3 regions of the Paenibacillus sp. HWE-109 genome follow, and region 3 is predicted to be linked to each of the others. Evidence: a T-box and tRNA genes for the amino acid it is inferred to sense, from the RefSeq annotation. Region 3 holds a T-box; the other regions hold tRNA genes.

Evidence for each region. A T-box is a leader RNA that pairs with one kind of tRNA and senses whether it is charged. The one in region 3 lies ahead of leuS (leucine--tRNA ligase), so its partner is inferred to be a tRNA-Leu.
Region 1: it has a tRNA-Leu gene. The T-box ahead of leuS (leucine--tRNA ligase) is inferred to sense a tRNA for this amino acid. The anticodon was not compared.
Region 2: it has a tRNA-Leu gene. The T-box ahead of leuS (leucine--tRNA ligase) is inferred to sense a tRNA for this amino acid. The anticodon was not compared.

What each region holds. Positions count from the first base shown of each region.
Region 1 covers NZ_CP091881.1:8,923,616-8,934,037, reverse strand. Annotated here, with positions in the region: gene LOZ80_RS38435 (class I SAM-dependent methyltransferase) at 1-197, opposite strand, end outside; gene LOZ80_RS38430 (YjcZ family sporulation protein) at 385-495, shown strand; gene LOZ80_RS38425 (ABC transporter substrate-binding protein) at 579-2,147, opposite strand; gene LOZ80_RS38420 (carbohydrate ABC transporter permease) at 2,217-3,128, opposite strand; gene LOZ80_RS38415 (ABC transporter permease) at 3,164-4,138, opposite strand; gene LOZ80_RS38410 (response regulator) at 4,333-5,949, opposite strand; gene LOZ80_RS38405 (sensor histidine kinase) at 5,924-7,720, opposite strand; tRNA gene LOZ80_RS38400 (tRNA-Leu) at 7,853-7,931, opposite strand; tRNA gene LOZ80_RS38395 (tRNA-Leu) at 7,951-8,039, opposite strand; tRNA gene LOZ80_RS38390 (tRNA-Cys) at 8,053-8,126, opposite strand; tRNA gene LOZ80_RS38385 (tRNA-Gly) at 8,137-8,211, opposite strand; tRNA gene LOZ80_RS38380 (tRNA-Gln) at 8,220-8,291, opposite strand; tRNA gene LOZ80_RS38375 (tRNA-His) at 8,316-8,388, opposite strand; tRNA gene LOZ80_RS38370 (tRNA-Trp) at 8,413-8,486, opposite strand; tRNA gene LOZ80_RS38365 (tRNA-Tyr) at 8,499-8,580, opposite strand; tRNA gene LOZ80_RS38360 (tRNA-Thr) at 8,606-8,681, opposite strand; tRNA gene LOZ80_RS38355 (tRNA-Phe) at 8,698-8,773, opposite strand; tRNA gene LOZ80_RS38350 (tRNA-Asp) at 8,796-8,872, opposite strand; tRNA gene LOZ80_RS38345 (tRNA-Met) at 8,908-8,984, opposite strand; tRNA gene LOZ80_RS38340 (tRNA-Val) at 9,045-9,117, opposite strand; tRNA gene LOZ80_RS38335 (tRNA-Glu) at 9,132-9,206, opposite strand; tRNA gene LOZ80_RS38330 (tRNA-Ser) at 9,222-9,313, opposite strand; tRNA gene LOZ80_RS38325 (tRNA-Asn) at 9,317-9,392, opposite strand; rRNA gene LOZ80_RS38320 (23S ribosomal RNA) at 9,468-10,422, opposite strand, start outside.
Region 2 covers NZ_CP091881.1:6,755,773-6,766,194, forward strand. Annotated here, with positions in the region: gene LOZ80_RS28780 (CdaR family protein) at 1-1,217, opposite strand, end outside; gene cdaA (diadenylate cyclase CdaA) at 1,210-2,025, opposite strand; gene LOZ80_RS28790 (zf-HC2 domain-containing protein) at 2,205-2,813, opposite strand; gene sigW (RNA polymerase sigma factor SigW) at 2,880-3,476, opposite strand; gene LOZ80_RS28800 (DMT family transporter) at 3,537-4,406, opposite strand; gene ppc (phosphoenolpyruvate carboxylase) at 4,529-7,315, opposite strand; tRNA gene LOZ80_RS28810 (tRNA-Gly) at 7,552-7,622, opposite strand; tRNA gene LOZ80_RS28815 (tRNA-Pro) at 7,637-7,710, opposite strand; tRNA gene LOZ80_RS28820 (tRNA-Arg) at 7,736-7,812, opposite strand; tRNA gene LOZ80_RS28825 (tRNA-Gly) at 7,821-7,895, opposite strand; tRNA gene LOZ80_RS28830 (tRNA-Leu) at 7,935-8,014, opposite strand; tRNA gene LOZ80_RS28835 (tRNA-Lys) at 8,034-8,109, opposite strand; tRNA gene LOZ80_RS28840 (tRNA-Gln) at 8,121-8,192, opposite strand; tRNA gene LOZ80_RS28845 (tRNA-Thr) at 8,203-8,275, opposite strand; tRNA gene LOZ80_RS28850 (tRNA-Val) at 8,288-8,363, opposite strand; tRNA gene LOZ80_RS28855 (tRNA-Glu) at 8,381-8,455, opposite strand; tRNA gene LOZ80_RS28860 (tRNA-Thr) at 8,470-8,545, opposite strand; tRNA gene LOZ80_RS28865 (tRNA-Asn) at 8,548-8,623, opposite strand; rRNA gene rrf (5S ribosomal RNA) at 8,629-8,745, opposite strand; rRNA gene LOZ80_RS28875 (23S ribosomal RNA) at 8,880-10,422, opposite strand, start outside.
Region 3 covers NZ_CP091881.1:3,824,121-3,834,542, reverse strand. Annotated here, with positions in the region: gene aroE (shikimate dehydrogenase) at 1-338, shown strand, start outside; gene yhbY (ribosome assembly RNA-binding protein YhbY) at 359-652, shown strand; gene LOZ80_RS16315 (nicotinate-nucleotide adenylyltransferase) at 665-1,252, shown strand; gene yqeK (bis(5'-nucleosyl)-tetraphosphatase (symmetrical) YqeK) at 1,242-1,808, shown strand; gene rsfS (ribosome silencing factor) at 1,827-2,174, shown strand; gene LOZ80_RS16300 (CvfB family protein) at 2,171-3,064, shown strand; gene LOZ80_RS16295 (class I SAM-dependent DNA methyltransferase) at 3,066-3,827, shown strand; T-box leader at 3,897-4,134, shown strand; gene leuS (leucine--tRNA ligase) at 4,202-6,661, shown strand; gene comER (late competence protein ComER) at 6,687-7,514, opposite strand; gene LOZ80_RS16280 (ComEA family DNA-binding protein) at 7,647-8,117, shown strand; gene LOZ80_RS16275 (deoxycytidylate deaminase) at 8,219-8,731, shown strand; gene LOZ80_RS16270 (DNA internalization-related competence protein ComEC/Rec2) at 8,857-10,422, shown strand, end outside.

The DNA of each region.
Region 1 (10,422 bases), 4.0 Mb from region 3:
TAACATGCTGTCCTCCCGGTCCCACAACCAACTTCCAGCACGCGCTTGCCTTTCTCTATGGGATACTTCTTCAATTGTTCCACCGTCTCGCCGAATCCCCCAGGGTGTGCATTACCCACCCCAAGTTTAGCTAACATATCCAAGTATTCGATAGCACTTGCACCTCCATATTGGCATATCATTCTCTTTTCTACCATATGGAAGGCAGGTACCTCTGGTTCAGCTTCCTAGACCAATTTTGCAAAAAAGGCTCCTGCCTAACTCTCCATTTTTAAAGCAGTTAATGGGCTTAATACCCAATCAATTCCGTACATCCGACCATAGGATATATAGACTCTCATCCAAATACACAGAGAGCATTACTGAGGAATGGGGGTGACATCAATGGGTGTTGCTGCCGGTGCTGCTGTAGGTTACGGACATGGAACTTCTTCTGCTGCTATTCTGGTATTATTCATTTTGCTCGTAATCGTTACAATGACTTACGCTTGGTAATTTGGTAAATTCACTGGCCTCTAGGCCACAAAAAATAAGGAGCTCAGGTTCATTGAACCTGGCTCCTTCTACATAGACACTATTTACTTCTTGGCAGCTGCCAAGAACGCATCTAATTGTTTTTGCTTTTCAGCGATGATTTTGTCTACGCCGGCAGCTTTCAATTTTTCTAGAAACTTCGGAATGACTTCATCCGGATCCACCGTCCCCGCCGAAAGTGCTGGACCATACTGGTTCGCAATATTCGCGCAAGCAGCAATTTCATTTTTGACTGGCTCACTGTTAAATGCAAAACCGAGTGCAGGCGATTTGACACCTTTGGCATTGAAATCTTTGAACTTTTGCCATTTGTTCGGATCTTCATTTGTCCACAGGTAGTTCAAGAACTGGTTGCCAAGCTCCCATTGTGCGCCTGGGTTATAGCCTGTGTCTTGCGCAGTTTTACCTGCTGGGAGGTCAATGATCGTCTCGGATTTCTTCACATAATGCTTGCCTTCGATCCCGAAGTTAACTAAATTATTGAATGTTTTGTCCGAGTGCAGCAAATTAATGACTTTCATAGCCAAATCGGGGTGTTTGGAAGTTTTGGAAATAGCGAGCATCGCCCCTGATGCATCACCTGTAGAAATCGTAGGAACAGTCAAGTCAAGCTGAGTTAATTTGAAGCCTACATAGCCTTCTGTTTCAGCATCTTTGCCAGGTTTCAAGCCATCCGTCCACATGAACACTTTGCCGGCTTTCGCTTGATCTTTGGGGAATACCGTTGTAGTTGCAGCATCTTTGTTGATGTAGCCTGCCTTGTAGTAGGCACGGATCAACTTGGCAGCTTCTTTGTATTCCGGTGTTTCCAGCGCATTCAATACCTTCGTATCTTTCCCCGTTTTGGAAATAACGCCAGGTACAGACGCATCGCCGAGGTAATCCCAGTCCAAATTATCCAGAATACCGCTGCTGCCGCCGTTACCTTGATTGGCGATAAACCATGGGGTTATGCCCGGTTCCTTCTCTTTCACAGTTTTCAGCAAGGGCTCGAGGTCTTTCCATGTTTTCACGCTCGTCAGATCCATTTTATATTTGTCTACCAGATCTTTGCGCAACAGTACGCCACGTGTAGCTGCTAATTCTTTATTGGTCGGAATTCCGTAGTTTTTACCATTGACTTTGGAACCTTCAAGGAATGCCGGATCCAAGTTTTTTACAATGTCTTGACCATTTTTAGCTAGCAAATCATTAAGTGGCAAGAACGCGCCTTTCGCTACGTTTACTGTATAGTTCTGCCATGCGGCTGTGAAAATAATATCGGCTTCTTCTCCGGAAGCGATCATCAGATTCAATTTATCGTTCCATTGACCAAAGTCAATCGCATTGATTTTAATCGTCGCATTTAATTTATCTTTCAAATATTTGTTCGCTTCTTCTTCAACGGATTTCACATCCTTCTGCTCCGCGCCAGGGTAGTACAGCGTTACCAGCTCTGTTTTCGCGCTTGGTTTGGCTTCCGGTGTGGCTGTTGCAGCCGTCGTTGCAGCTGCCGTCGAAGCAGGCGCTGGTGTCGTTTCTGAGGTAGTGGACTTTGCGCATCCAGCCAGAACCATGCTAACTGCCATCATGCCTGAAAGCGTTGTTAACATTGTTTTATTCACTCTCTTCATGTAGAACCCTCCTAAAATATGTTTTTATAAATGAATACTAACCTCTATCGTAACCGGTGTCACCCGGGGCTAGCCTTTTACCGCGCCGATCGTTAAACCTCTCACAAAATAGCGCTGGAAGAACGGATAGGCGATCACAACAGGTCCGATGCCTACAACAGCCATTGCCATTTGGAGAGTCCGGGAAGGCAGGTCGATTTGACCGCCACCGCTTGAAATCCCGTTAAGAACAGCCGAGTTCGAAGTAATGTACTGGATGTTGAGTAATGTTTTGTACATGAGATATTGCAAGCTAATGTTGTGACTATCACTGATAAACACCAAGCTGAGAAACCAGTCGTTCCAGTAATTGACGGTATTAAACAAAGCGATTGTGCCCAGCACCGGCAAGGACAGCGGAAGGACGATTCGAATGAACGTCTTGAGCTCGCTGGCTCCATCCATTTTAGCGGATTCAAGCAGGGCTGTAGGGATTGTCGTGGCAAAAAAAGTTCGCATCACGATAACGAAGAATGGTGTCATTAAGAGCGGCAAAATCAGGGACCAGATTGTATTCTTCAAATGCAGGATATTCACGTACACGAGGTACCACGGGACCAAACCGCCATTGAACAGCATCGTGAAGAAGATAAAGAAGGCAAAGGCATTGCGGTATTTCAAATCTTCCCTGGACAGCGGATACGCATATAAAGCAATCAAAATTAGGCTTAAAACGGAGCCTGCAATCGTTACGAAAAGCGAGATCCCGTAGGAGCGCAGAATCTGCTCAAAATCTTTGAACAGGATCTCATAGGCTTTTAGACTGAACACTTCGGGAAAAAACTTGAACCCGTTGGCGATAATGGACGTTTCATCGGAAAAAGAAACCGATATCACCAAGATGAGAGGCGCGATACACAAGATGGAAATGACGATGAAGAGAAGATGGACGAATATGTCGAGTCCGCTGACCTTTTTATTTTGTACAGATGCTTGTGACATCTTGTTTACCCCCTAGAACTGAGCTCGAATATGGTTTAAAATAAGGCATTTTCTTTGCTGACCCTGCGGACAAGCATATTACTGGCAAGGATGAGAATAAAACCAACGATCGCTTGATACAGCCCAGCAGCAGATGACATGCCGATATCACCGTTAATTAAAAACGTTCGATACACGTAGGTGTCGATAACATTCGTTGTCGGGAACAACGTTCCTGAGTTCAAAGGAACTTGGTAGAATAGTCCAAAGTCCGAGTAGAAAATCCGGCCGATAGCCAGTAAAGTCGTAATAATGATGAGCGGATACAACAGCGGGATCGTAATGTAGCGGAACTGCTGCATCTTGCTTGCTCCATCAAGTGTAGCGGCTTCATATAACTCCTGATCAAAGCCGACAATCGCCGCCAAGTAAATAACCGATGAGTAGCCGACATATTTCCAGGTATTAACGATTGGCAGAATGAGCGTCCAATAACTCGCTTCCGAGTACCAATCAATCCCCTCGAAACCTAATGGTTCCAGAATGGATTTGTTGATAAATCCCGTTTCCATACTCAGAAATCCAAGAACCACATAACCGACAACTACCATGGACAAGAAATAAGGCAGAAACACGACCGATTGATAAAATTTAGATAAAAGTTTTTGTTTCACTTCATTCAACAATATCGCAATGGCGACACCGAAGACCAAATTTAACACGATAAATACGGCGTTGTAGAGCAGGGTATTTCTAGTAATCGTCCATGCGTCTGCCGTTGCGAACAAATATTTGAAGTTCTCGAATCCTGCCCATGGGCTTCCAAAAATACCATCCGTATAATTGATTTTCTTGAAAGCAATGAGAATGCCGAACATCGGCAAATAATTGTTAAGCAGTAAATACAGCACACCTGGAATAAGCATAAAATATAAGGCTTTCTTCTGAGAAAAATAGCTGACTTTCTTTGGTCTGACTTGCGCGGGATCGCTGATCTTCGCAGATAATTGCTCGGTTACTGCTTTGCTCATTGATCTTCCCCCTATCTGCTCTGAGTTCGTATGGCCGTGTGTTTCTCTCTCTTATGTCTTTATTATAGAAGTGAATGAACATCTGCTCTATAACCGATTGTGACCTCATTTCTGCTACTTTTGTTACTTTTCGCATCCGATTTCTTCCTTTTGTGCAAAAAAAAGAGCCACTTCCTATTGAAATGGCCCCTTGCTTATGTGGAAGTAGATTGTTCCTTGCGATACTCTCTGGGCGTTCGACCGGTTGATTTCTTGAACATCTTGGTAAAATAAGGGATGTTCTCGTATCCCACAATCTCTGCGATATCACCAATCTTGAGCTGGGAAGAGATCAATAATTCCTTCGATTTTTCCATCCGTTTGACCAAAATATAATCCGTTAGCGAGCTGCCCGTTTCCTTCTTAAAGAGTCGAGACAAATACGCCGGGTTAAAATGAACATATTCGGCAATTTGCTCCCGCGTAATATCTTCACGCAAATGATCGTCAATATAGGAGGAGATCTTCTGAATGACCGAAGCCTCGCCTTTTTCATTATTAATAACGAAATCCATCCCATTTAATATGACACGGTAACACCATACTTTGAATTGCAATAATGAACGTGTCACCGAGGCACTATCGGACAGATCGCGTGGCGCGAAGACATCCTGAAGGGTGAGACCACGTTTATGAAACACTTGAAAGATCATGTGCAGTAAAGCGTGATACGAAGATTCCAACGTTTCGATCGTTAGACTTGGCTCAGTCTCCAACATCGCAAAGATTTCATCCAGCTTACGCAGGACATCTTCCCTGCTGCCGAGATCAAAGAAAACGGAAATTCCTGATACCCAAGGAATCATTAGCACCTGTCCAGACGACTCGCGCTGTTCGTCAAAAGGGATAACACTATTAGACTCAGTAACATTGCTTCGTTCAGCTTCCAATAACTGCACGTACATTTCCAATAGACTGCCAAACTCTGTAGCTTCTCCGACATAGCAGCTTAAATCACAAAAGAAATATTCGTTGCAGGAACGAATATAATGTTCACACCGCTCGGCAAGATCGCCCCGATCGAATGATTGTTCCGGTGGCAGGTAGAACAGCACCAGGTTATTGCCGCTGCGGTCCTGCAGGACTGCCCCAGCGTCACTGCCTAAGATCAATTCCCCTGCGGCGTTGCGAAGCGCATACTCCATAATGTCTTCGTCGCGTGCGCTCAACTCCTTCTTCCACAGCTCCACAGAGATCAGCACAGGCAGTACGCGGCTCTCTGGCGCAAAACTCAGCTCATACAAAGCAATGAGCGATTCTAACGACGAGCGGGATGGCGGAATCCGCCTGGCCAAGAGATCCTGCCAAAACTTTTCCTCCAGCAATGGTTTATGCGTTTGAAATAAAGCATAGTATCTTTGCTGAATCTCATGAAAGCTTTGCGCTTCCCTAGACTCCTGAATCTTCTCGAGCGCCCGCCTGACAACATCTTTCAATTCCTCATAGTCAAAAGGCTTCAACATATAATCAAAAGATCCCGATTGCAGCGCAGTTCGCGTATACGAAAAATCCGCATGCCCTGTCAGGAATATGGTCTCCGTCCATGGGGAATGTTCCTTCACCCATTTAATAAGCTCAAGCCCGTTCATGTTCGGCATCTCAATATCGCAAATCATAACATCGATATGAGACTGTACGAGCCTCATCTTCGCTTCTTCTGCATCTAACGCCTCATAGACTTGTTCGATTCCGAGGAAAGCCCACTCAATCCCCTGAGTAACTCCCTGTACGGCATAAAACTCATCATCAACGACCAATATCTGGTATGTCATCGTTCATCTCAGCCTCATCTTCCACATAGATTGCGGGAATAGCGATTTGGACAATTGCCCCCTTGTCTGCCACATCATTGCTGAATACCAATTGTGCACGGTCCCCATAGCGCATCTGCAGTCTTAATAACACATTCTGGAGACCCAGATGTCCTTCTTCACCCGCATGTTCATGCCAGCGATTCATTCGCAGCTTATCGAGGATCTCCGGCTTAAAACCGACGCCATTATCCTTCACTTGCACCCAAATGGTCTTCGCTTCAACGCCGTCTTTCACAAGCATGACTTCTCTCACTTCAATCTTGATCATAAAAAGCTCACGGCGATTCATGAAACCATGAATAATTGAATTCTCTACCAACGTTTGAATCGTGAGCGGAAGAATCGAACAGTGACCTAGCTCATCTGGAAGATTGATCTCATAAGTAAGCTTGCCTGGGAAGCGAAGCTTCTGAATTTCCAAGTAATTCTGAATATGCTTGATCTCCGCCTCCACGGTCACCGTTCTTCTTGATGTTGTAATATTAAACCGGAAGTATTCAGCCAAGTAACGGGCCATTTTCTGAATAACATCGTATTGCTTAGTTGCCGCGAGGCTTGTGATAATATTCAACGTATTCAAGTAAAAATGCGGTTTAATCTGCACCTGCAAATGTTTAAATTCGGCCTCTTTCGTAAGCAGCTGTTGCTCATAGATATCAATTTTCAGATTGGAAATTTCTCCGACCATATTATTGAACGTGCGTATTACAAAAGCAAACTCCGTCGTATTGTCCGGCTCAAGTTGAACATCCCAATCCCCACGGGTAATCCGCTGCATCCCTCGGATGAGCTTCTTCATCGGTGTAAGCAATACTTTTCTAACAAATATGAAGTAAAAGGATAAAATCAGCAGCCCGCCAAGTGGAATCATATAGATTGCCAACCGGAAAAAGGGCAAATTCTTCAGCATACTGGCTTCCGGAATAAGAACAACATACTTGATTGGTACCATCGTTGCTGGAATAGCTACCAGTAAATATGACAGTTCATTCTTGTAATCGGTTACAGATTGATACGGCTTTTCTTGAGGCTCTGGCATTTTGGCTGCCATTGCAATTTGCTGCTCCGTCAATTTGGTGCCCGATGCCACCTCGCCATCCAAACTCATCAGTGCAGCCCCGCCGCCGCTGTTCTCCACATCCAAAAACTTCAAAGGCTCAGCCACGGTGTTCGCCTTAATCCAACATCCAACCACTAAATTATTGTTGCGGATTAATTTGAGGAACGCAGTCTCATCGCCCACCTTAATGAGCTGCCAAGAACCAATCTTCTGCATCTCGTCGTCTTTGGGATTCGCTTCTATGTAATCTGCGATCACTTTCTCGTTCAAGTAATAGTCAGATCGTGTATTCAGCACAATATCTTTATCCTTGATATTATACAAAAAAATGGTGTCAATCACTTGGAAGTATCCCAAATCCACCTGAAACCGCGTGAAAATCTTTTGCTTTGTCAGCATATAATCATCCGTGCCATATTCCATGAAATTCAAGAGATTCACGTCTGGCTCACGATCGTTGACCAAATTCAAATAATTATTGATTTCCTTCATCTGCTTATCCACTTGCTTCACATAATCCGCCAATAGGTTTCTGTTGGCTCCTGAGACTTGCTCCCTTACAACGCTAATCGCGTAATGGTTATTATAGTACAAGAAAATAATAAGTGGAGAAATAATAATCACAAATCCGGCCACAAACTTAAAAGTAAGAGATTTTCTCCAATTCAATCACGATCGCATCCTTTGCGGCTGACATGTTCTCCCAAATAATCACTTATAGGGTAACCTTCGTAATGGACAACCGTCAAGACAAATAAAAAAGCTCATGAAATCAATTGATTTCATGAGCTTCTTCTTCTATACCGGCAAGAGGACTCGAACCTCCACCCTTTCGGACTCGATTTTGAGTCGAGCGCGTCTGCCATTCCGCCATGCCGGCATATAAAGTTGTAAATCAATGGTGCCGAAGACCAGACTTGAACTGGTACGGTAGTCACCTACCGCAGGATTTTAAGTCCTGTGCGTCTGCCGATTCCGCCACTCCGGCTAATAAGATAATGTGGAGGCGCCACCCAGATTCGAACTGGGGGTAAAGCTTTTGCAGAGCTCTGCCTTACCACTTGGCTATGGCGCCTTAGTAATAATGGAGCGGAAGACGGGGATCGAACCCGCGACCCTCGCCTTGGCAAGGCGATGCTCTACCGCTGAGCCACTTCCGCATATAAAACTGGGGATCAAGGATTTGAACCTTGGCATGACGGAGTCAAAGTCCGTTGCCTTACCGCTTGGCTAATCCCCATTATCTTGCATGTTGGTAATAATGGGCGGACGACGGGACTTGAACCCGCGAATGCTGGATCCACAAACCAGTGCGTTAACCCCTTCGCCACGACCGCCACAATATTAAGTTTTTACTTTTTTGGCAGGGGCAGCAGGAATTGAACCCACACCAAAGGTTTTGGAGACCTTTGTTCTACCCTTAAACTATGCCCCTAGAAAAAGTAAATGGAGGCTGATGGATTCGAACCACCGAACTCGGAGAGAGCAGATTTACAGTCTGCCGTGTTTAGCCACTTCACTAAGCCTCCATGATGTAAAACCTTTGATTCTTTGTGGTGCCGTCGAGAGGACTTGAACCCCCAACCTACTGATTACAAGTCAGTTGCTCTACCAGTTGAGCTACAACGGCTTATTTAATTAAGAAATGGTGGCTTTGGACGGAATCGAACCGCCGACACGAGGATTTTCAGTCCTCTGCTCTACCGACTGAGCTACAAAGCCTTGCTTACTTTTTGAAGAAAAATGGCGGAGCTGACGGGATTCGAACCCGCGGTCTCCTGCGTGACAGGCAGGCATGTTAGGCCACTACACCACAGCTCCATGCTAAGTACAATATCTTCTTGCAGAAGATGAATTGGTTGCGGGGGCAGGATTTGAACCTGCGGCCTTCGGGTTATGAGCCCGACGAGCTACCGGGCTGCTCCACCCCGCGTCGTTAATTATAATTCACGTTTCCATGCTTTGCAAGTCTCACTTTAAAAGTAAAACTTGATGGAGGCTGACGGGATCGAACCGCCGACCCTCTGCTTGTAAGGCAGATGCTCTCCCAGCTGAGCTAAGCCTCCATGGGAGTAATGAATGGTGACCCGTAGGGGACTCGAACCCCTGTTACCTCCGTGAAAGGGAGGTGTCTTAACCACTTGACCAACGGGCCTTGCTAGAAAGATAGTGGCGGAGAGAGAGGGATTCGAACCCTCGAGACGCTTGTGACGCCTACACGATTTCCAATCGTGCTCCTTCGGCCAGCTCGGACACCTCTCCATATGGCTCCCCGAACAGGACTCGAACCTGTGACAACTCGATTAACAGTCGAGTGCTCTACCAACTGAGCTATCAGGGAATAGGAAAACTTATGACAAGGATTTATTCCTTGAAAACTAGATACGAAACGTGCGTAAAGTAACATTTAGGTTTATTGGTTAAGCCCTCGACCGATTAGTATTCGTCAGCTGCATACGTTGCCGCACTTCCACCTCGAACCTATCAACCTCGTCGTCTACAAGGGGTCTTACATACTGGGAAATCTCATCTTGAGGGGGGCTTCGCGCTTAGATGCTTTCAGCGCTTATCCCCTCCGTACATAGCTACCCAGCTATGCCTCTGGCGAGACAACTGGTACACCAGCGGTACGTCCATCCCGGTCCTCTCGTACTAAGGACAGCTCCTCTCAAATTTCCTACGCCCGCGACAGATAGGGACCGAACTGTCTCACGACGTTCTGAACCCAGCTCGCGTACCGCTTTAATGGGCGAACAGCCCAACCCTTGGGACCTACTTCAGCCCCAGGATGCGATGAGCCGACATCGAGGTGCCAAACCTCCCCGTCGATGTGGACTCTTGGGGGAGATAAGCCTGTTATCCCCAGGGTAGCTTTTATCCGTTGAGCGATGGCCCTTCCATTCGGTACCACCGGATCACTAAGTCCGACTTTCGTCCCTGCTCGACTTGTAGGTCTCGCAGTCAAGCTCCCTTATGCCTTTGCACTCTGCGAATGATTTCCAACCATTCTGAGGGAACCTTTAAACGCCTCCGTTACATTTTAGGAGGCGACCGCCCCAGTCAAACTGCCCACCTGACACTGTCCCCATACCGGATCACGGTACCAGGTTAGAACTCCGATACGATCAGGGTGGTATCCCAACGGCGCCTCCACCCAAGCTGGCGCTCAGGCTTCAAAGGCTCCCACCTATCCTGTACAGATCGTACCAAAGTCCAATATCAAGCTGCAGTAAAGCTCCATGGGGTCTTTCCGTCTTGTCGCGGGTAACCTGCATCTTCACAGGTATTAAAATTTCACCGGATCTCTCGTTGAGACAGCGCCCAAGTCGTTACGCCATTCGTGCGGGTCAGAATTTACCTGACAAGGAATT
Region 2 (10,422 bases), 2.9 Mb from region 3:
TCGCTGATTTCTACTACGGCCTTTACTTCTTGCGGCATGCCAAGCTTAACATAAGTTGGCAAGTTTAAAGTCACCTTCAGCTCGTGCTTACCAGGTGGTAAATTACTAACATCCAGAATCGCCTGCACATCCTGTAGTTTCATTTGGTCAATAATCGAAGGTGCACCTTCTACGGTGATATTCAGTTGAGCCGATTCCGGCGTTATTACTTTGGTTAAGTAGTTTTCATTTTGACCAATAATCGTTAGCGGGACATTCTCCAAAGCTTTCGTCGTAGACGGAACAATTTCTACACGCACCGTTACTTTGGCCGGATCCAGTTGAGTTACTTTATTCCTCAAAGGAATGTCCAGTGAATAATCTTTGGTTTCTTTGACATCTTGAATATTCAGTTGCGGTCCTTGATAGAATTCCAACTTATCGACTACATCCTGCGTTCCATAGACAGTCACCTTGTCAGGACTTTGCGTGACCATAGCGATCGCGAATCCTTTTGGTGGCTCGCCGCTTATTTTGAGCTGCAGCGGTATCGTTTGGAACGGACTCGTAATCGGTACTTCCACATCGACAACAGAAGGATTCATATTGACGGTGACTTCCTTGCCGTCTTTATCATAAGCTTGCAATCTAACCTGCTTCGTAACAGCGGATTGCGCCTTATCTACGGAAACTTCGCCGCGCACATTCTCGATCTGATCGAGCTTGCTGGTTTGTGCTGTAATATATACCTTGCCCGGTTTAACGATCGGCTGCCCGGCTTTGAGTCCCGCTGCTGGCGTACCTTTCACATTAATGACCACGGGTACTTCTTTCATTTGGAGCTCTTCTATAATGACATGCACCGTTCTGGGCACAATCTGTACTTCAACATCCGCTGGGAATCCCACCGGTTTCAACGTTAGTTGATGATCGCCTTTGCCCACCTGCGTCATATCCAGTTCAATTTGATACGTATTACTTGTTGTCACTTTCTTGACGGAAGCTTCCTTCCCTTTCAAAATGACCTGAACATTAGCCGGTGACATCGAGGCTATATGATAATGGGTTTCGTCATATTTGGTCGTAATCGCGACGTTATTAATCGTTTCTTCGCGCTCGCGCAAGGGAGAATTGCCCGCAAGATTCGTTTCCTCCATATGGACGACAACCCATAGCAGAATCCCTACAACAAGCGCAACAATGCGAACAACATTCGTATTTCTCAACCATTTATCCATTCGAACGGCCCCTCCATTTCAGGAAAGGGTTCTTATCGTTGGCTTTGGCCTTAGGTTTCAATTCCTCGAACAATTTGGCAATCAACGACTCCTCTTTGATGTCCCGAATGATATGTCCATTCATCGTCAAAGAAATCTGTCCTGTCTCTTCTGAAATAATGACGCACATCCCATCGGAAACCTCGCTCATCCCAATGGCTGCGCGATGCCTTGTCCCCAGTTCTTTGCTTATGAAGGGATTCTCCGACAGGGGCAAATAGCAGCCCGCCGCCATTAATTGGCCTTGTCGAATAATGACAGCCCCATCATGAAGCGGTGTATTCGGAATGAAAATATTAATTAGCAGCTCCGCGCTGATCTTGCTCTCTATCGCAATACCAGACTCAATATAGTCGGTTAAACCGGTCTCTTTCTCGAAAACAATCAAGGCCCCAATCTTTCTTTTGGCCAAATAATTCGCAGCCCGGATGACTTCATTGATCCGTTTATTCACATCCTGGTCTTCTTCCGAGGATGAACGGCTAAACAGCTTCCCGCGGCCCAACTGCTCCAGTGCACGCCGCAGCTCCGGCTGGAAGATAATAATTACGCCTAGAACCCCGAAGGTGAACGTTTGATTCATCATCCATTGCAACGTACTGAGCTTAAACCAAATACTGAATACCCAAGTAATAACGACAACAAGGATCCCCTTCATCAATTGGATGGCCCTTGTCCCGCGTACTAGCAGGATCAGCTTATAAATCACATAGCTAACGATTAGAATATCAACGATATCCTTAGCCGAGATGCTCGTGAGTAAGTCCATGTATTATTCTCCCCCAAGCGACTGAACACAGTGATCTCTCTATAATAGAATCATAACATAAACCTTGTTATACTTCTATTTTTCTCTCCTCACATGACGTTCCCTAAACTGCTTTAGTTCATTTTTCTAAAACAAAAAAAGTCCCCCTCAGCCTGAAGCCGAATGGGGGACGTTATGCATCAACGCGAGAGCATGCCAACAAACTCTCCTATTTTATACCAAATCCAACCTAGCGCTTCATCAACCTGGGTAACTTGGCCGGAAATATGCGCCGTGGATGCGAGATTCAAGGTACCATCGATCACGATTAAGTTTCCTGTTACATCGCCTTCCACCTGCAATTTACCTCGCTGCACAACCAGATCGCCTTTCACCGTACGCCCCTGCGGAACAGTAACCGTATCTCCCTGAATAACAACATCTTGAAGATCATTGCCTTTGACCATCAGATTCGTATCATCATTCCACATGGACATGAAACTTCCAAACATAACCGTTGCAAAAACAACAGCTACCGAAACAGCCGGATGCTTGCGTATCCAGTCCATCCAGGTATTTCTTTTCTTCATTTGTGGCAGTCCGCTCATAATCTGTGCCGTTAATGTATCCGATACCTTCACAGGAGGCAGCATTCTCACCATCGCATCCGTTTTCTCCAATTGCTTGAACAAAGCATGACAGGCCTGGCAAGAAATCAAATGCTCCTTCAATCGCTGAGAATCCGATCTTTGCAAATCACCGTCGAGGTATTCATGTATGAGCGGGAGGGCTTCTTTACATTGCATCATTCAGCCACCCCTTTCTTAGACTTTTGCATGTTGTGGTATACCATACGTTTGGATTTCAAATATGTTTCACAATGGAACAGGATTTGTGTTGGCATCTTGCTCCTCCTGCTCTAATCGTTTCCGCAAGTACTCACGGCCGCGATGCACCCGGGTTTTAATTGTTGTGACGGGCATCTCCAGCACATCCGATATCTCTTGCAGCGACATATCCTGCAGGTAGCGCAAGATGACTACTGATTTATATTTTTCGGGCAGCGAATTGATGGCTCTACGAATCTGTTCCTGTGTCTCAGAAACAATCACTTGCTTCTCGGGCGTGTCCTCGTGACTCGGAAGCATAGCATAATAATCATTGCCTTCCCCATCCGACATTTCGGCATCAAGGGAATACGTATTTTTTCTGCGGCGCAGTTTATCTATACATAGATTCGTTCCTATTCGGAAAATCCACGTCGAAAACTTCTGATTCTCATCATAACGATGCAGATTCGTATACACGCGCAGGAAAGTTTCCTGTACGGCATCCTCAGCCTCTTGTTTGTTATTTAACATACGGTATGCCAAATGGAAAATCTTGTCCTTATAGAGCTCTACAAGCTCTGCAAAAGCATTTCGATCCCCATTCCTGGCTAACTTGGCCAGACGTGCTTCTACAAAATTCAATTCGATTTCCTCCGGCTTCTCGACAATTCGATTAAGTCTCTCTGATACATACGCAGCAAGTCACGTTTTGTTTTCAGAAATAAGGATGCCACCCAGAATTAAACCCATTCCTAACCATTGTAACCCATTCACAGGCTCTCCAATAATTAAATATGCGGCAATGATCGCAACAGGGAGTTCGGCAGATCCCAGCATAGCTGCAAGGGTCCCCCCGATACGCGGAATTCCTATATTGAACGCCACAGTCGGCACGACTTGCCCTAAGAAACCCAGGAGCAGCCCCCACAACAGCAGCATACTACCATTCTCATGCACGAAAACTGTCGGAGGATACAATATATACATGACGGGCATAGCCGCGGTAAGCATAATAGCGGAATTCATTAGAGGAGGCAGAGGACTGACCACATGTCCGGTAAAAAAGAGAAACACACTGTATGTCAAAGCTGACAGCAGACCATAAACCAGACCCAGCAGACTGAGATGCTCCCAGTTCGTATCCAGAACGTTAACCGCAAGCAAAGTACCTACCAGAATAAATACGATGGCCAAGCTTTCAGCTTTCCTTGGGAGTCTCCGCTTTAAGATACAATCCATAGCAATCGTCATCCACGTAAATTGGAATAAAAGAACGATAGATAGAGAAGCATTCAATTCTTGCAAGGCGATATTATAAAAGACTGTCGTTAAAGATAATCCAAAAATACCGATCAAGCCCAGTTTCACCCAAGGCCCCTTGAACGGATTGACCCATGATTTCTTGTTAAATAGGATTAGCAGCCAGACAAGTAAAGTTCCCATTGTCATCTGAGCTGGTGTAATCTGTCCATCCGTAAACCCTGAATCGTAGGCCATCTTAATAAAAGATGACAGCAAGCCGTAGCTCGATGCTCCCACAATTACAAGGACCATAGCTAACCATCGCCCCATGTTGGTTTACAACTCCTGTCTATGGGCACCAAGCGTAAGTACAGGAAAAGCCGAGCTGCCAACGATTGACGTGGCCCTCGACTTTATCATCCTGTCTTATCTTTCATGCACTAAGTTGTCGATCAGCCTGTATTTCTAAGTCCAGCTGCTATGCCGTTAATGGTGAGCAATACTTCACGCAGCAAAATCGCGTCATCCTCATTATTATCCCTAAGTGCCCGAAGCTCCGTCAGCAGTTCAACCTGCATATAGCTTAATGGATCTACATAAGGATTACGAAGACGGATAGACTCCTGAATGACAGGCACGTTATCAAGAATTTCTTGTTGCCCTGTGATCTCTAATATAATGGCGGAAGTAAGCTCATATTCTTCCCTGATAAGGTTGAAGATACGCTCAGCAATCGCTGATTCCTTCACTAGATTGCCGTATTCTTTGGCGATTTGAAGATCTGCTTTGGCAAGCGCCATCTGCAGATTGTCAATCATCGAGCGGAAGAAGGACCAGTCCTCGTACATTTCTTTCAATGTTTCGAGATTAGCTGCATTTCCTTGATAGAAGCTTTGGAGACCTGTACCTGCCGCATACCAAGCCGGGAGCAAATAACGCGTTTGCGTCCATGAGAATACCCAAGGAATTGCGCGCAAATCTTCGAACTTATCACTATTTTTACGCTTGGAAGGACGCGAGCCGATATTCAATTCGCCAATTTCCGGGAGCGGTGTCGATTCTTTGAAGAAAGTTAAGAAATCTTCATCGCGGAAAATAAGATCCTGATATTTCGTCTGCGCTTCTTCGGAAATACCACGCATAATCGATTCCCACTTCTCTTCCAGTGGGTGTCTCTGAGGCGAACGCGATAATTTGGATGCTGTAATCAACGCGAAAGTCGCCTGCTCCAAGCTGCGGTAAGCAATCCCTTGCAGGGAATAGCGGGAAGATAACACTTCGCCTTGCTCCGTAATCTTAATGCCGCCACCCAACGTTTCGACCGGCTGCGCCAAAATGCTGCGGTTAAGAGGCATACCCCCGCGGCCTAGCGCTCCTCCACGGCCGTGGAAGAACTTGAGCTTCACACCGAACTTCTTGGCAGCTTCCGTAATATCCTGAAGCGCCATGCGCAGTTCCCAGTTCGCTGTAATCACGCCGCCGTCTTTGTTGCTATCCGAGTAGCCTAACATGATTTCATGCAGTTGCGTCTCTGGATCCAAACTGCCTCTGTAAGCTGGGATAGCTAACAAAGTGCTCATGATGCCAGGGGCTGCATGCAAATCATCAATCGTTTCGAACAATGGAACAGATTGCAATGTGCTTGTCACACCACCATCGCTCTCTTGACGATATAAACCAGCCTCTTTGGAGAAAACAACCACTTCCAACAAGTCGCTGGCTCCTTGCGTCATACTGATCAGGTAGCTATTGATACAGTTGCGCCCGAATTCCTGCTGTGCTTTGCCTATCGTACGGTAAACGTCCAAACACTCCTGAGTACCCTCGGAGTAATTCAAGTACGTCGATGTGATCGGTCTAGGATCGTTCAGCACATCTGTCAGAAGACGGATCTTCTCTTCTTCTGAGAGCTTGCTGTAGTCGCTGGTAATGCCCATTTTGGCCATGACCTCAGTCATTGCATTTTCGTGATCCTTGCTATGCTGTCTGATATCAAGAGCTGCTAAGTGGAAGCCAAACAATTCAACCTGACGGATCAGTTTCTTCGTATATTTATCTGCTACATAGTCCGCGAAATGCGTTCTCAAACTAGCATCAATGATTTTAAGATCAGCAATAAACTCTTCTGGATTGTTGTACTTCTGGCTTGCTGGAACGTTCGGGTTGCCTGTATTATGCACCTTTTCAATCATGTAAGTCGTCTTAATGCGGTAAGGCTCCTTCTCATTACGCCAAACGTCCTGCACATTCCCCAATGCTTCGCGGTCACATTGAATAGAATCAATAAGTGCATCGCTCACGTTCACGATGTTCTTACTGAAACTCATATGCTCAAGAGCAGCTTTAAGTACTTCCTCATATTTCTGCAATGCTAATTGACGATGCAAACCTAATGTCTCCCACGTTACATTTGCTCTAACAGAAGGATTACCATCGCGGTCTCCGCCAATCCAAGAACCGAACTTCAAGAACGAAGGCACATGCCAAGTATCTTGCGGATAATATTTATTCAAACAGCGCTCAAGTTCATGATAAATCTCCGGAAGGACATCAAACAAGGTTTCGTCAAAATAGTACAAACCATTGCGAACCTCATCGATTACTGTCGGCTTCCGATCACGCAACTCGTCCGTCTGCCATAGGTTCAGAACCTCTCCAAGCAGCTTTTCACGCAATTGTTCACGCTCACGGTAAGTCAACATAGGGTTGTCTAGCTTCATCATTCCGTCTGAAATACGCAAATTAATATCAAGTACCGCTCTGCGCATTGCCTCAGTTGGATGGGCTGTCATTACCAGCTCCAATGAGATCGCTTTAAGTATCTCTTGCACCTCTTCGAAAGGAATATGATTGTTTTTCAGTTCTTGGACAATGCTCTCAATGGAACCAGGTTGAACATTTTCTCCTGAAGAACGCTCATAATCTCTTTTGCGGCGAATTCGATGGTTTTGCTCCGCAATGTTAACAAGTTGAAAATAGATAGCGAATGCCCGAATGACTTGATGACGAATCTCAGGATCTAAGGAAGAAATCGTCTTCTTGAATTCATCATAGATCTCAATGACATAGTGTGCTCTTAAAGACTTACTCATCTCACGAATTTTCTCGACTACATCAAGTAAACTATTCCCGCCTTGATGTACCAGAACTTCACCTAGGATGTGCCCCAAGAAGCGTACGTCCCTGCGCAGCAGGTTATTCGTGGCTTGCTTCTGTTGGCCAATTACATTCTCTAACATAACTCTCCACCTCATCTATTCACTATGTTGCATTAATGCTTCTCTCTATAAAAGCTAGACGCTAGAAAAACTCATTTCAGAATATTTTACCACATTCCGCCCGCTGCATATAGTCTTTATAGAAAAAAAGCAGAGATTTAGCCGTGGTAATTTATGTCTTATTCAATCGCGCAAGCCCCTCTATCTTTCCCCAGATAAAAGAAAAAGACCACCCGAAGGTGATCTCATTTCTGTTAAGCGGGCGGCGGGAATCGAACCCGCGCGATCAGCTTGGAAGGCTGAAGTTCTACCATTAAACTACGCCCGCGTAGTTAATAAAGATCGGGACGACACGATTTGAACATGCGACCCCCTGCTCCCAAAGCAGGTGCTCTACCAAGCTGAGCTACGTCCCGAAAGTTTATGTAGTTCTAAAAAAAATGGCGCGCCCTGAGAGATTCGAACTCCCGACCTTTTGATTCGTAGTCAAATACTCTATCCAGCTGAGCTAAGGGCGCTTACTTTATGGAGCGGAAGACGGGGATCGAACCCGCGACCCTCGCCTTGGCAAGGCGATGCTCTACCGCTGAGCCACTTCCGCAGGGTACCTCACGAAGTATGAATACTTCTGAGGATTTAATGCGCGTAGAGGGACTTGAACCCCCACGGTCACCCGCTAGATCCTAAGTCTAGTGCGTCTGCCAATTCCGCCATACGCGCATGTTGTAAATAAGGCAAATGGTGAGTCATGTAGGATTCGAACCTACGACACCCTGATTAAAAGTCAGGTGCTCTACCAACTGAGCTAATGACTCATAAGAAGATACTGGGGATCAAGGATTTGAACCTTGGCATGACGGAGTCAAAGTCCGTTGCCTTACCGCTTGGCTAATCCCCAATGTGAGACATGCCGTCGAGAGGACTTGAACCCCCAACCTACTGATTACAAGTCAGTTGCTCTACCAGTTGAGCTACAACGGCTTATGAAGTTAATGGTGGAGGCTGACGGGATCGAACCGCCGACCCTCTGCTTGTAAGGCAGATGCTCTCCCAGCTGAGCTAAGCCTCCATTGAACTTAATAAAAATGGTGACCCGTAGGGGACTCGAACCCCTGTTACCTCCGTGAAAGGGAGGTGTCTTAACCACTTGACCAACGGGCCGTAAAGAAAATTACTGGAGCTTCCAACCGGAATCGAACCGGTGACCTCATCCTTACCATGGATGCACTCTACCGACTGAGCTATGGAAGCAATGGCTCCCCGAACAGGACTCGAACCTGTGACAACTCGATTAACAGTCGAGTGCTCTACCAACTGAGCTATCAGGGAAAACTGCTTGGCAACGTTCTACTCTCCCAGAACCCTGCGGTTCAAGTACCATCGACGCTGGAGGGCTTAACGGTCGTGTTCGAGATGGGAACGCGTGGGTCCCCTCCGCCATCATCACCAAACAGTCAAAGCGTGGTTTGCGCCTTGAAAACTAGATACGAAACGTGCGTAAAGTTAGATGTTCTTAGGATTTCTGGGTCCCAATCAAGTACTCGGAATTCGCTACAAAGCTTTTCTTCACTTGGTTGGGATTAGTTTGGTTAAGCCCTCGACCGATTAGTATTCGTCAGCTGCATACGTTGCCGCACTTCCACCTCGAACCTATCAACCTCGTCGTCTACAAGGGGTCTTACATACTGGGAAATCTCATCTTGAGGGGGGCTTCGCGCTTAGATGCTTTCAGCGCTTATCCCCTCCGTACATAGCTACCCAGCTATGCCTCTGGCGAGACAACTGGTACACCAGCGGTACGTCCATCCCGGTCCTCTCGTACTAAGGACAGCTCCTCTCAAATTTCCTACGCCCGCGACAGATAGGGACCGAACTGTCTCACGACGTTCTGAACCCAGCTCGCGTACCGCTTTAATGGGCGAACAGCCCAACCCTTGGGACCTACTTCAGCCCCAGGATGCGATGAGCCGACATCGAGGTGCCAAACCTCCCCGTCGATGTGGACTCTTGGGGGAGATAAGCCTGTTATCCCCAGGGTAGCTTTTATCCGTTGAGCGATGGCCCTTCCATTCGGTACCACCGGATCACTAAGTCCGACTTTCGTCCCTGCTCGACTTGTAGGTCTCGCAGTCAAGCTCCCTTATGCCTTTGCACTCTGCGAATGATTTCCAACCATTCTGAGGGAACCTTTAAACGCCTCCGTTACATTTTAGGAGGCGACCGCCCCAGTCAAACTGCCCACCTGACACTGTCCCCATACCGGATCACGGTACCAGGTTAGAACTCCGATACGATCAGGGTGGTATCCCAACGGCGCCTCCACCCAAGCTGGCGCTCAGGCTTCAAAGGCTCCCACCTATCCTGTACAGATCGTACCAAAGTCCAATATCAAGCTGCAGTAAAGCTCCATGGGGTCTTTCCGTCTTGTCGCGGGTAACCTGCATCTTCACAGGTATTAAAATTTCACCGGATCTCTCGTTGAGACAGCGCCCAAGTCGTTACGCCATTCGTGCGGGTCAGAATTTACCTGACAAGGAATTTCGCTACCTTAGGACCGTTATAGTTACGGCCGCCGTTTACTGGGGCTTCAATTCATAGCTTCGGGTTGCCCCTAACCACTCCTCTTAACCTTCCAGCACCGGGCAGGCGTCAGCCCGTATACTTCGCCTTGCGGCTTCGCACAGACCTGTGTTTTTGCTAAACAGTCGCTTGGGCCTTTTCACTGCGGCCCCCTCGGGCTATTCACCCTACCGAGGCACCCCTTCTCCCGAAGTTACGGGGTCATTTTGCCGAGTTCCTTAACGAGAGTTCTTCCGCGCGCCTTAGAATTCTCTTCTCACCCACCTGTGTCGGTTTGCGGTACGGGCACCTTCGCCTGGCTAGAAGCTTTTCTTGGCAGTGTGAAATCATGACCTACGGTACTTAAAGTTTCCCTCCCCATCACAGCCCAGCCTTACGGTTAGCGGATTTGCCTACTAACCAGCCTCACTGCTTGGACAGACATCCATCAGTCTGCGTCACTATCCTTCTGCGTCACTCCATTGCTCATAACGGCTACGGTGGTACAGGAATTTCCACCTGTTGTCCATCGACTACGCCTTTCGGCCTCGCCTTAGGTCCCGACTTAC
Region 3 (10,422 bases):
TCTATACAAAGACTGTTGGACTGGGACTTGATGAGCTTGGGGATATTGTGGATGAAGTTGATTTTGTACTCAATACAACATCAGCTGGCATGCATCCTCATGTCGATGAGCTTCCAATGCCGGTAGAGCTGCTGCGCGAACACCATTTAGTCAGTGATTTGATTTATAATCCGCGGATCACGCGGTTTTTGCGTGAAGCGGAAGCCAAAGGTGCCCGCATCCATGGCGGACTTGGCATGTTTATTTATCAAGGCGCATTTGCCTTCGAATATTGGACTGGTACTCCTGCGCCCGTAGCGGCGATGAGACAGGTGGTAGAACAGTCGTTAGCTGAATAAGAATGAATAGAGGGACATCGATGTTATCAGGCAAACAGAAACGTTATTTGCGCTCCATGGCGCACCATGTAGATCCAATTTTTCAAGTTGGCAAAGGCGGAGTGAACGAACATTTGATTCGTCATATCCAAGAAGCACTGGAAGTGCGTGAACTGATCAAAATTACCGTGCTCAACAACAGCGGCGAAGATCGCGATGAGGTAGGTACGGAGCTTGCGGAGAAATCCGGGGCTGAGCTTGTGCAGGTTATTGGCAAAATGGTTGTGCTCTACAAAGAATCGCGTGACAAGAAGAAGATCGAACTGCCGCGCTAAAGAGGTGGAAGCATGCTGGTCGGAATTATGGGAGGCACCTTCGATCCGATTCATACCGGGCATTTAATAGCCGCAGAGCGGGCGAGGGTGGAAGCAGGTTTGGATGAAGTTTGGCTGATGCCGGCTAATGTGCCTCCGCACAAGCCAAATGCCCCAAAGGCATCCATCCAGGAGCGTTGGGAAATGGTTTGCCTTGCCGCTGAAGGCAATCCTTTTTTTCGGCCGATTGATATCGAAATTACCAAAGGCGGCGTATCTTATAGTATCCAGACCATTGAGCTGCTGCTCAAGGAATATCCGGATACAGAATTTGCTTATATTATAGGTGCAGATATGGTTCAATATTTGCCGCAGTGGCATCGCATCGATGACATCGTGCGGCATATTCGTTTTATTGGTTTAGCAAGGCCTGGCTATGCACTCGATATGGAACAGCTTCCCCTGCCTATTCGTAGTCGGGTGTCGCTCGTTCCGATGCCGCAAGTAGATATTTCTTCAACGATTATTCGCGAGGAAAGGCAGCGCAAACGCTCTGTTCGCTACTTGGTTCCAGAGGCTGTGAATCGTTTCATGGAGGTGAACCGATTGTATGAATCGTGAGAAGCTGATTGCCGCTGTCAAGGAGCAAATGCCTGAAAGACGCTGGCTGCATACGCTTGGCGTCATGGAAACCAGTGTAATCTTAGCCAAGCGTTTTGGCGGAGATCCGGAAAAAGCGGACTTGGCGGCTATTTTGCACGATTATTGCAAGTATTGGCCTGTACAAGAGCAAGCTAAGATTATTAGGGACAACGCATTGCCGCAGGACTTGTTGCAGTTCGACAAAGAACTATGGCATTCCCATGCCGGAGCCTTTATCGCCAAATCCCAATTTGGGATCGTGGATGAAGAAGTTTTGGATGCCATTCGTTACCATACTTCCGGTCGTGAGGCGATGACATTGCTCGATAAAATCGTTTGTCTGGCAGACTATATGGAGCCAGGACGCGACTTTCCCAGTGTTGATCGTATTCGTGAACTTGCCGAGATCAGCTTAGAGCAAGCATTGATTGCCGGGTTTGATTCTACGATCGCTTTTTTACTTGCCAAAGGCAAGCGGATTTATCCATTGACCATTTTGACACGCAATGATTTGATTCAGCAAATAAACACTTAATATTTGGAGGATGATTGAATGAGTAAAAACCCAGAGGAAATATTGGCATTTGTCGTAGAAGCAGCCGAGGATAAGAAAGCGGCAGATGTTGTCACGCTTAATCTGCAAGGCGTATCGCCGATTGCGGATTACTTCGTTATTTGTCACGGCAACAGTGAGACACAAGTGCAAGCCATTGCTGGAGAAGCCCGCAAAAAAGCGCATGAACACGGTGTGAACATTCGCGGTTTCGAAGGTATTGATACAGCAAGATGGGTCCTGCTTGATCTGGGGGATGTTGTCCTTCATGTTTTCCATCGCGATGACCGGGAATATTACAATATCGAAAGACTTTGGTCCGATGCCAAGGTTGTGGAGCGCGTATGAGACTGGAAGCAGGATCCCTTGTTACCCTCGAGGTAGCAAGGGAAGTTCCGCCTAACGGTTACTTTCTGAGCGACGGCTATCAGGATGTGTTGCTGCCTTATGCGGAAATTGTAGGGAAGATTAAGCCTGGGGATCAAGTGGAAGCTTTCTTGTTCCACGATACACAGGATCGATTGATGGCGACTTTGAAGCGTCCGCTGATTCAAATGGGTGAAGTGGGCTTGCTTGAAGTTGTTGATATCCACCCGAGATTTGGTTATTTCCTCGAAATGGGTTTAGGCCGCAATCTGCTGCTTCCATATCGGAACGTGCCGGAACTGGAAGAACTGCGCCCACTCGTAGGGGACAAAGTATTTGCCACCCTGGCGCATGATCGGCAAGGGCGTCTAATTGCCAAATTAGCGCTGGAAGAGGATCTAGCACCTCTATGTGTGCGTGCTCCTTCGAGTTGGAGCAATCAGTGGGTCAAAGGGCGTGTATATCGGCCGCTGCAAATCGGTACGTTCGTCATTTGTGAAGCCGGTGTGCTTGGCTATGGGGTTATCGGCTTGATCGCTGCACCGGAACGCACACGCTTGCTGCGTGTGGGGGAACTGGTTGATCTGCGCGTTGCTTTTGTGCGGGAAGAAGATGGACGAGTGAACTTGTCGATGCGGCTTCCTAAGGAAAAAGGCCGTGATGAAGACGCAGACAAGATACTCAGTGTCCTGCGTGAGCGTCCAGGACATGCAATGCCCTTTTCCGATAAAACATCGGCTGACATCATCAAAGATCGATTTGGCCTTAGCAAAGCAGCTTTCAAACGCGCTCTGGGCAAGCTGATGAAGGATGGGCTCATTTATCAAGAAGAGGACTGGACCTATCTGAAGCCAGAGGAGACGCAAGGCTGATATGAGCTACCAAAAATTTGCCTATACGTATGACCGTTTAATGAATAATATGCCTTACGAGGATTGGCTTCGTTTCGCTAATGAAGGCTTCGAGCGGTTTGGTCTTCAGCCCTCAGTAATTGTCGATCTTGGATGCGGTACCGGCAATATCACGATTCCGTTAGCCGCAGCAGGCTATCAGATGACGGGCATTGATTTGTCAGAAGATATGCTGGCTGTCGCTGAGCAGAAGGCTGGAGAGCATAAAATGCCGTTTCGCGGCGGCGCGATTCGTTGGGTGCAGCAGGATTTGCGGGAATGGGATCTGGGCGAGCAAGCTGACGCGGCGCTTTCTTTCTGTGACAGCTTGAATTATTTGCTAGAGGAAGACGAGATTGTCGATGCATTTCGTCACACATACGAAGGACTTAAATCAGGCGGGTTGTTTCTTTTTGATGTGCATACGCCCGAGCAGTTGTTCGCTTATGCGGAATCTCAGCCTTTTTTCTTAAACGAAGAGGATGTTGCCTACATATGGACAAGCGAGCTCGACGAGGAAAGAGTCCAAATCGAACACGATTTGACCATCTTCGTCAAAGATGAAGGAAGCAAGGGAGCATTTCGAAGAATCGACGAAATCCATCAACAGCGAGCCTATCCTCTGGAATGGCTGCAACAAATGCTGCTGGAAGCCGGTTTTGCAGAGGTCCACTTAGCTGCTGACTTCACTTGGGAACAGCCGACCCGTGCGACGGAGCGCGCCTTCTTTATAGCCAAGAAATAAACCTGAGAAATCGGGCGCCGCTTGACATGACGGCATTATTTTACATATAATCAAAGCTAATCAGATGTGCTTAAAGCTAAGAAGAGGATCAGTAACTTGTACAACATCTCTCAGAGAATCGGTTAAAGGGTGGAAGCCGGTAGATGTTAGTCTTGTGAACTCGCCTTGGAGCTAGAAGGTGAACCACCAGCAGGCTTGGTGCTAGCCGGATCGTCTCACCCGCGTTAAGGGGCAGAGTGAACACAAGCAAAGTATGCTTCGTGTTAACTAGGGTGGTACCACGGGAATCTAACCTCTCGTCCCTAGCGATATCCGCTAGCGATGAGGGGTTTTTTGGTGCTTATAGCACTTTGAACTTAGGGAGGAATTCAGACATGACACAGGAAACCAAAGAAACGAGAGAGACGCAAGGCTATAATCCGCAAGCCGTGGAATCCAAATGGCAGGGTTATTGGGATACGAAGAAAACATTCAAAGTTTTGGAAAATTCGGATAAGCCGAAATTCTATGCACTGGATATGTTCCCATATCCGTCCGGGGCGGGTCTGCATGTCGGGCATCCGGAAGGCTACACGGCAACGGATATTGTTTCACGTTTTAAACGGATGAGAGGGTATAACGTGCTTCATCCTATGGGGTGGGACGCTTTCGGACTTCCTGCGGAGCAGTATGCGCTTGATACAGGGAATGATCCGCGCGAGTTCACCAAGAAGAATATTGACACGTTCCGCCGCCAAATTAAGTCACTCGGTTTCTCGTATGATTGGGATCGTGAAATCAGCACGACGGACCCGGAATACTACAAATGGACGCAGTGGATTTTCATCCAACTGTACAACAAAGGGCTTGCTTACGTAGATGAAGTTCCGGTCAACTGGTGTCCGGCTCTGGGCACGGTGCTTGCGAACGAGGAAGTCATTGATGGCCTGAGCGAGCGGGGCAACCACCCGGTTATTCGCAAACCGATGCGCCAGTGGATTCTGAGAATCACGGAATATGCGGAGCGGTTGCTGGAAGATCTGGAGGAGCTGGATTGGTCCGAAAGCATCAAGGATATGCAGCGCAACTGGATTGGGAAATCAACAGGGGCAGAAGTGCATTTTGCGATTGAAGGCCAGACAGAGCACAAGCTGACCGTGTTCACAACACGTCCGGATACGCTTTTCGGTGCAACGTATTGTGTATTGGCGCCGGAGCACGAACTGATTGCACGCATTACGACAGCCGATCAGGAAGCTGCGATCAAGGAGTACCAAGAGAAGGCATCCCGTAAGAGCGATCTTGAACGTACAGACCTTGCCAAGGATAAATCAGGCGTATTTACGGGCGCATATGCGATAAACCCTGTGAATGGCGCTAAGGTACCGATTTGGATTGCTGATTATGTCCTTGGCGGATATGGAACTGGCGCCATTATGGCTGTGCCAGGGCACGATCAACGTGACTGGGAGTTTGCTAAACAGTTTGATTTGCCGATTATTGAAGTTGTGCAAGGCGGAAACATTGAACAGGAAGCCTATACAGGCGATGGGGCTCATGTGAACTCCGAACCGATCAATGGCTTGAACATTGAGCAAGGAATCAGCCACATGATCGCTTGGCTGGAGCAACATGGCAAAGGACAAGGCAAAGTGACCTACCGCTTGCGCGACTGGCTGTTCAGCCGCCAACGCTACTGGGGAGAGCCGATTCCGATTCTCCATCTGGAAGATGGCACAATGAAGCCTGTTCCTGTGGATCAGCTTCCACTTTTGCTGCCGCAGGTTGACGAAATTAAGCCTTCAGGCACAGGAGAATCACCGCTGGCGAATGTTTCGGAGTGGGTGAATACGATTGATCCAGAAACAGGCATGAAAGCTCGCCGCGAGACGAATACGATGCCGCAATGGGCTGGAAGCTGCTGGTACTACCTGCGCTTCATCGATCCGCATAATGACAAGGAGTTCTGCTCGCACGAGCTGCAGCAGCAATGGCTGCCTGTCGATTTGTATATCGGGGGTGCGGAGCATGCCGTGCTTCACTTGCTGTATGCGCGTTTCTGGCACAAAGTGCTCTACGACCTTGGCTTCGTTCACACCAAAGAGCCATTCCATAAGCTTGTAAACCAAGGGATGATCCTTGGGGAAAATATGGAGAAAATGAGTAAATCCCGCGGCAATGTGGTGAATCCAGACGATATTGTCAGCGATCAAGGTGCGGATACCTTACGTATTTACGAAATGTTCATGGGACCTCTGGAAGCAACCAAGCCGTGGAACACGACGGGTGTAGATGGAATCTACCGTTATTTGAATCGTGTATGGCGTTTATTCGTAGATGAGAATGGGCAAGTTCAAGCCAAAATCAGTGCGGACGAACAGTTGGGCAGCGATAGCTTCAAACGTACATGGCACCGCAGCATCAAGAAAATTACCGAGGATTTCGAAGCTCTACGATTCAATACGGCAATCAGCCAAATGATGATTTTCGTCAATGAAGCGTACAAGACGGAGCGTTTGCCGCTTGAAGCAATGAAGAACTTCGTTCAAATGCTGTCGCCGCTTGCTCCGCATCTGGCTGAAGAGTTATGGGAGAAGCTGGGCGGTACAGAGTCCATTACGTATGAGCCTTGGCCAACATATGATGAGGCATGGACAGTGGATAATGAAATTGAGATCGTCGTTCAAGTTAACGGCAAGATCGTTGATCGTGTACTGATTTCCAAAGATACAGATGAAGCGGCGATGGAAAAAATTGCTTTTGATCTCGACAAAGTCAAAGAAGCGACCGCCGGAAAGGCCGTTCGCAAATTGATTGTCGTCAAAGGGAAGTTAGTTAATATCGTTGTAGGTTAATAGATCAAGATGACGACGGAGAAGGTTACTGCTTCAATGTAAAGCGATGCTCTGCCTTCTCCAAGTCTTCTTCATATTTGGAATGAGTTGCGAGGATGACACGTGAGAATACCCCGGCAAGTTCCTCCTCCAAGATGCGGAGGCCCTCTTCTGTAATACCCCCGGGAACGGAAACTCGCTTTTGCAAGGAAATAGGGTTAAAGCCCCCCGTTGTCAGTAATTTTCCTGTGCCCAACGTCATTTCACTCGCAAGCATTGTGGCTTCCTCATTAGAAATTCCTGTCGCTTCAACAGCGGCATCAATGAACGATTGCAGAAAATTGGCTAGAAAAGCCGGCCCGCAGCTCGATAGATCGGAAGATATGCGCGTATAATTTTCAGATACGGATATTGGCGAAGAGATGTGTGCAAAGAGGTTCTCAAGCCACTCTTTATCCTCTGGCTGCATGCGATTGCCATGAATGCACAAAGTAGCTCCACTAAGGACATAATTCGTAATGCTGGGTATAACTTTACTTATTTTCGCTGGAAGAAGACCTTCCAAATGCTTAATGAGGACAGGACTTGTGATGGATACAACAAATTGTGAGGGAAGCACGTCCTCTTTAATTTCATCAATAACCTTTTTAAATTCAGATGGCTTCACGCAAAGAAAGATCAGATCGCTCTCCTGCACAACTTCTCTATTCGAGCGGGCTACTTGAAGCCCAGGATATCTCTCCGCTAGCATCTCTACTTTATGAATCGTTCGATTCCCAGCAATAATTTGCTCCGGATTGAAAGCCCCAGAATGAATAAAAGCTTCAATTAGAATACTTCCCATACTCCCAGTGCCGATGAATCCTGCTTTCATCTAGTAATCCCTCCCGAAAAAATCAGTCACTTGTGTTCCTATTTATCGCTCTGAGTCCGTATTTATTGCCATTCGGATGCTTTTTCATATATATGTCTGCGGTTCCGCTATTATGCTGGGGGAGGATAATTCGTGGATTTATTTCGTTACAATAAATCGAGGCTTCTGCTGATTGTGGCTGCGATTAGTTTATTTATGTTTGTTGTGTGGCCTTTTATTCTTGGGGGCAGATCTCGCATCGAGACGAAGTTCGAACCGATGAATCGGCAGATGCAAGTTATGATTGACCAACAAGAAGAGGGGCCGGGCGCTTTGCCTGACGATCAGCCATCCAAATTACTGGAAGCTGCATCAACGGCTGTTTCAAGGAGCAAGCCTCAAACAGTTGCTCCGGATATCAAAGGCAAGCTGGATTTAAATATCATGACTTTCGAACAATTAAAGGATCTGCCGGGAATTGGCGATAGCAAAGCACAAGCTATTCTGGACTATCGTTCACAGAAAGGGAGTTTCACTCAGGTAGAGGAATTAATGGAAGTAAAAGGGATCGGGGAGAAGATGTTAGTTAAGTTAAAGCCATTGCTGTATGTGGGTTCACCGTAGTTCATCTTTTATTTTGAGGGGAAGTATGAGAGAATACTAGAAATGAAAAAAGGAATTCAATGTCAGTGTCATTGAAGATTTGAGGAGGAAATAGCTCCGTTATGAGCATTCGTAAAGATTGGGATACGTATTTTTTGGATATTGCCTATATGGCCTCTACACGTTCCAGGTGCAATCGACGTCATGTTGGCGCGGTGTTGGTACAAGGCAAGAAACTGCTGGGAACGGCCTACAATGGTGCTCCTATGGGGGTTGCGGATTGTACAGAAGCAGGTTGTATGCTGGTAGAAGAAATTGAACTGAAAGTCGTGGAAGAGATAGAAGAAGTGATTCGCAAGCAGCGCTGTATTCGAACGATTCATGCGGAACAGAATCTGCTGTTGTTTACGGATCGCGAAGATCGCGAAGGCTCTACCGTCTATGTCACGGATCAACCCTGTTGGACGTGTGCGAATATGCTGGCGAACAGCGGCGTAATGGAAATCGTGTTTCACCGGGGGTACCCCAAGGATCATGAGAAGGTCAGTCAGTTAATGGACGCCAGAGGGATAACTTTCCGGCGTATGGAAGCTTATGAGCCTCCGCCAGGTACGGTGTCTGAGGTCATTAATTAGAAATGCAATCCAATCATACAATTCAGTGATGAGGAAGAACCTCTTTCTCGCTTGTGCCTTCTTAGAAGGGTGAGCGGGAAAGAGGTTTTTCTACTTCTGGCCAGAGAGGGGGAAGAGCGATAGATATGTTATTGAAACGACCAGTTGTTCTAGGTTGCTGTCTGTGGATAACTGGTTATGTGATTGCGCTCTATAGTGAGCTGCGATGGTTGAACTTCACGACGAGCGCGCTGATGATTGGTGCGCTCATCGTAATTTCTGCGCTGCGCCTGCCCTTCAGGCAGCCGCTGTGCGCTCTGTTGCTGGTCGGTGCAGCCTATGGCTACTACCAAGGGGCCGACCAGCGCAACGTCACCCTGCTGCCGCTGGCGCAGCAGCAGCAAAGTCTTGACGGCAGCGAGGTCACGCTGCTCGGCCGGATTGGCAGCCCTGTCACCGTCGACGGCGACAGGGCCAGCTTCACTGTGGAAGCGGCGTCCGTCCGCTTCCAGGACACCGCTTTCCCGCTCGGCGGGGAAAGCGTGCAGGTCTCGCTGCGCCTGCTGGAGCAGGCGCAGCAGGGTGTGGCGTCGGGCTGGCGCCGAGGCGACGCCCTCACGCTGTCCGGGACGCTGCGCAGCCCGTCCCTGGCCCGCAATTTCGGCGGCTTCGACTACCGCCGATACCTGCGCCTTCACCACACCCATTGGCTGCTCTCAGCCAAAGGAGTGGATCAGGCGCAAGTGGAGCCTGCGGCTGCGCGCATTAGCGTCGTCCAGCTGCTGCGCTGGAACGACGAGTTGCGTGGCAACCTCAGCAGGCGCATGGACATGATCTTCCCCTCGCCGCAGGCGGGGTTTATGAAAAGCATGCTCATCGGGCTGACGGATGATCTCGATCCAGAGCGGTTTCAGCAGTTTTCGGAGCTGGGATTGACGCATATACTAGCGATTTCCGGTTTGAATATTGCCGTTTTTCTGGGGGTATGCATCTGGCTAATGCGCCGAATGAAGCTGACCAAAGAAACCTATCTGCTGATTTGCGTGGGCTTATTGCCCTTCTTTATTCTGCTGACAGGAGCATCTCCCTCTGTTATAAGGGCAGGGCTGATGTCGATCGTGGTTCTGCTGGCTGCCCGAAAAGGGCTGATCAAGGATATTTTGCACATCATGGCCCTAGTTGCTTGGATCATGCTGCTATGGAATCCGTATTTTCTGCTGGATGTCAGCTTTCAGCTGTCTTTTTTGGTCACCCTCGGTCTCATTCTTGGTGTACAGCGTATCAACGAGCTGCTTCTGCCCTGGCTGCCTTCTTCTTTGATACGAAACAGCGCCTCAATCACCTTGGTTTCTCAGTTGGTTTCTTTTCCTGCCTCGATTTATTATTTCAATCAGTTTTCTTTATTATCATGGCTGGCAAACGCTATTCTGGTTCCTGTGATCAGTATGGTTGTGTTTCCGGCTGGTCTGCTTGCTTTGGTTGTAGGTCTCGTATATGTTCCGGCAGGTCAAGTCATCGGTTGGTTGATTTCTTGGCTTAATGAACTGATATTTTGGTGCACGGACAAGCTCCAGCAGCTGCATGGCTTTAAGCTGATTTGGGCAACACCGAGCTTGGCTTGGATTGCCTTCTATTACGTGCTGCTAGTCTGGATCTATTGGTTGTGGTGGCGCTTGTCGCAAACGAGCTCGACGATGTTTCCGATTATGCTT